Regions from separate parts of the Arthrobacter sp. JUb119 genome, predicted to be linked through region 2. Evidence: predicted binding sites of a transcription regulator. Region 2 holds the regulator's gene; the other holds the start of a gene.
The links. The regulator LexA, encoded in region 2, represses DNA repair genes until DNA is damaged. The targets are predictions, from matches to a motif close to TCGAACANNTGTTCGA.
Positions count from the first base shown of each region.

Region 1: the regulator LexA is predicted to act here: its motif matches at 1,044-1,059, upstream of M2368_RS13525 (4-hydroxyphenylacetate 3-hydroxylase N-terminal domain-containing protein).

Region 1 is NZ_JANUFE010000005.1:66,672-68,872, forward strand. Features, by position in the region: gene M2368_RS13525 (4-hydroxyphenylacetate 3-hydroxylase N-terminal domain-containing protein) at 1-1,006, opposite strand, end outside; gene M2368_RS13530 (MFS transporter) at 1,254-2,201, shown strand, end outside.
Region 2 is NZ_JANUFE010000002.1:590,344-592,544, forward strand. Features, by position in the region: gene M2368_RS08775 (glycoside hydrolase family 76 protein) at 1-500, shown strand, start outside; gene lexA (transcriptional repressor LexA) at 557-1,276, opposite strand; gene M2368_RS08785 (LysM peptidoglycan-binding domain-containing protein) at 1,535-1,888, shown strand; gene M2368_RS08790 (histidinol-phosphate transaminase) at 1,970-2,201, shown strand, end outside.

The DNA.
Region 1 (2,201 bases), on a different contig from region 2:
CGATGCGCAGGTAGGAATAGATCTCGCCGAGCATCGATGCGGTGTCCGGCTTGTTGTCGGTGGCGGTGACCTTGGCCATCTGCACGCACAGGTCGTAGGCGAACTCCAGCTTCACCGAGGCGCGGATGGCGGTCTGCTGCTGGGTGTTGCCGGTGGCGGTGCCGGCGTTCAGGGAATTGTAGACATCGAGCTGGCCGTCGATGAACACGCGATCCCAAGGGACCAGCACGTCGTCGAAGATGATGACCGCATCCTGCTCGTCGAAGCGCGAGGAGAACGGCTTGTCCACTACCGGCTGGTCCACGCCGTAGTGGTCGCGGCAGACCGAGACCACGCCGCTGGTGGCGACCGGGATCGCGAAGGACAGCGCGTATTCCTCGTAGCCCTTCTGGATGGGCACCGCCGGGTAGACATAGAGCTCGTCGGCGATCGGGCCCAGGGTGGCGAGCATCTTCGCGCCGCGCACGATCAGGCCTTCAGCGGTGCGGTCCACCACGCGCAAGGTCAGCTCTTCATTGATGCCCTGCAGTTCGCCGACCGACTTGTCGATGGCCGCATGCACGATGGTGTGGGTCAGCGCCAGGTCGTTTTCCTGCACATGGCGCCAGTAGTTCTCCAGGCGCTCGTAGTAGACCGGGTCGCCGGATTTGGCGAAGATGTCCGGGCGCGAGGCGTGGCCGGCGAGCACCACGTTGACGTAGTCGGGGGTGCGTCCGAGCATGCCATTGGAGTAGCGGGCCAGGCGGTCGAACGCGCGGTGGCGGCGGGCGATGTCTTCTGCGTTCTTGGGACGCAGCAGGGAGACGTTGTGCTGTTCGCCAGTCTGCTCGTCGTTCATCAGGCAGTCATCGGCGTACTTGTGCTGGTAGTCGAAGTAGGCGGCCATGCCGTTGATCGAGCCGGCAAATGCCGAGTGCTCGGTGACGTCAATGCGCTGATCGCCCAGCCAGACCTCGCGGGAATCCTTGAGCCCTGCCAGGTACTGCTCTCCAGTGCGTGCACTCATCTTCGCTGCTCCTTATCGGGCGTCCCGCTGAGCGGGTTCAAAAATATATTCTGTGCATCAGTTTATATAACTTGTGTGACCCAGATCAAGCTCTGGACCGAAGAATTTTTTCAAACCCGCAGGATTACAGGGTTTTCAAAGGCCGAAGAAAATATTATCTGTCTTAAAATGCGTAAAAAGTGGACAAGGTTAGTGAAATGGGCCACTATGGCTTAAGTCACATCAGCGATCAGGAAGGGTTCTCGACGTGTCCGACTCGCAACAGAACCAGCCAGTGCCGGCAATGGAGCCAAGCGACTCCCTCAACACCAGGGATTTGCGCCGCATTCTCGGATCCAGCTTCTTGGGCAGCGTCATCGAGTACTACGACTTCATCTTGTACGCCACTGCGGCGTCGCTGATTTTCGACAAGGTCTTCTTCGGCAACCTGAGCCCGGGCTTGGCACTCTTCGCCTCCTTCGGCACCTTGGCCGTCGGGTACATTGCCCGCCCGCTGGGCGGCATCGTCTTCGGCCACTTCGGCGACCGCCTTGGCCGCAAGAAGATGCTGGTGCTTTCCATGATGATGATGGGCGTAGCCACCGTTGCCATTGGCCTATTGCCGACTACCGCAACCATTGGCGCAGCTGCCCCGGTCATCCTGGTCTTGCTCCGCGTGGTCCAGGGAGTCGCAGTTGGCGGCGAATGGGGCGGCGCCACCCTGATGGCCCTGGAACATGCACCCGCTTCCAAGCGCGGTTTCGCAGCATCCTTCGCTAACGCCGGCGCACCGGCCGGTGGCCTGCTGGCCACCTTCCTGGTTTCCTTCATCTCCTTCTCCACCGGTGATGCGTTCTTGGAATGGGGCTGGCGCATTCCGTTCATCTTCTCGGCAGTCCTGATCATCATCGGCATGGTGATCCGCCTGAAGGTCGCAGAAACTCCGGTCTTCCAGGAGCTGGATGCCAAGGCCTCCGAGCGCAAGCAGGAGCGCAAGACTCCTATCTCGCTGGTGCTGAAGAACCATTCGCGCACCGTGATCATCACCCTGATCGCTTCCCTTGGCTTCTACACCTGCCAGGGCGTGCTGACTTCGTGGGGCGTTTCCGAAGCCGCGGCCCAGGGCGTGGACCGCTCCTTTGTGCTGAACACCAAGGGCTACGCGGCAATGGTCACCATCGTGGTCTGCCTGTTGGCCGCCAAGCTCTCGGACAAG
Region 2 (2,201 bases):
TCTTTGCCCGTACCGGGGAGAAAGAGACCGCGCGAGAGCTTCTCCAGTGGCTGGAAAAGAATCTGTTCAGCGTGGAGCGAGGACTGTATCTGGACGGACTTCGGTTGACCACGCAGGGACACGCCGTGGAACCAGCGGTCTACACCTATAACCAGGGCCTGGTGCTCGGGGCATTGCTTGAGCTTGGCGAGCCTGCTGATCTGGCTCACGCTAAAGTACTGATCGATGCCACCACGAAATCGCTGTCAACTGCTGCCGGGGTCCTCTCGTTCAACAGCGGGGGAGACGGCAACCTGTTCGCGGGGATACTCTGCCGATATCTGGCCCTCGCCGGTAATGATGTCCGCATAGAAGCCCGGAGCCGGGAGCAGGCCAGGAGGCTGGTCATGGCAACGGCGCGCCATCTGGCTGACCAGGAACCACGCCGGCTTTCGGCGGCAATCCAACGCTGGATGATCTTCTCGGCGGCCGCTCAATTCGAGTTGAACGCCGGCCAATAGCGGGTTAAACGAGAATTGCGCTGGTGCCAAGCACCAGCGCAATGACCGTACGTATTCTAGAGCGAGCGCATCACCGAGACGACGCGTCCCATGATCGTTGCGGCATCACCCAAAATTGGTTCGTAGCGCGAGTTCTGCGGAAGCAGCCAGGTATGCCCGTCACGCTGCCGGAAAGTCTTTACCGTGGCTTCTTCATCGAGCAGGGCAGCTACGATGTCGCCGTTGTCCGCCGTCTGCTGGCGGCGGACAACTACCCAGTCGCCATCGCAAATCGCAGCGTCAACCATTGAATCGCCGGAAACCTTGAGCATGAACAGTTCGCCGTGGCCTACGAGCTGACGAGGCAACGAGAAAACATCTTCGACGGACTGTTCGGCAAGGATCGGACCGCCGGCAGCGATACGGCCAACCAGGGGAACCATGGTGGTGTCAGCGGAAGTGCTCAATTCAATGATCTTGGCGTCTTCGCTGGCATCTGGCTCGACCGGCTTCGAAACTTCGGCCTTCTCGGCGTCTTCGGCCAGCTGCAGAGGCAGCAGGATTTCCATTGCGCGCGGACGGCGTGGATCTCGACGGATATAGCCGAGCTTTTCCAGCTGGCTCAGCTGGTGGGTGACGCTCGAAAGGCTCTTGAGCCCTACTGCGTCACCAATCTCACGCATCGATGGTGGATAACCGTTCTTGCCGATTGACCGCTGGATCGTCTCCAGGATCTTCTTTTGGCGAATCGTCAGCGAACGTGCATTCGATCGGGGAGTGCGTTGTGAAGCTGACATGAGATTTTGCCTTCCCTAGCAATCATTCGAAAGTTCGTAAGTCCAAACTGTCGGCGCTAGATGGTGAGATGTTTTCATTGCTCGTCTACTTCGAAATCTTAGTAGATAAGCGAGCTTCTTTCAAAGATTTGTTCGAAAACTTCTGGACAAGTTCCGCAAACCTCTGTTAGAACAGATATACGAGGTTCGAACAAGTTTTCGAATCTACGCTTTCGAATACAAATTCGCATCACTTGAATTTCTTGAGGAGACAAAGTCATGGCAACCGTCGCACTTGACTCAAATCAGACCCAGGCACCACTGAAGATCCGCATCAACCGTCGCGGATGGGCCGTGCTTGTGGGTATGCCCATTTTCGCACTCACCATCGCCGCAGCTTTCTTCATCTCCATGTTTGCCTCTGACGCGCATGCCGCAGCCGATACTCCTGTTGGAGTCGGAACCGTTGATGTCACCGTTATTCCAGGGGATACGCTGTGGAGCCTGGCCCGGGATTACGCCACCGGTTACGACGTGACCTCGGCAGTGGGCCACATCGCCGAACTCAATGCCCTGACCGGCAGCGAAATCCAGGTTGGCGAAACCTTGTCGATTCCGGTCCTTGCCGGCTAGCTTCCCCAGCCTGCTTCGAGTTTGTTACCTGTGGCCGTAGCGGATTCACCGGCAGGCGCGCTGCGCACGTAGACTTGATGCGTGAATGACCGCAGTGAACTTTTGAGTCAGCTGCCCTTGCGTGAGAATCTCCGCGGGCTATCCCCTTATGGCGCACCACAAATTGACGTGCCCATCCAGCTGAACGTCAACGAGAACACCCATCCGTTGCCACCGACAGTCGTCGATGCCATTGCACAAGAGGTGGCCAAGGCGGCGGCAATGTTGAACCGGTATCCGGACCGCGAGTTCACCGAGCTTCGCGAACTCCTAG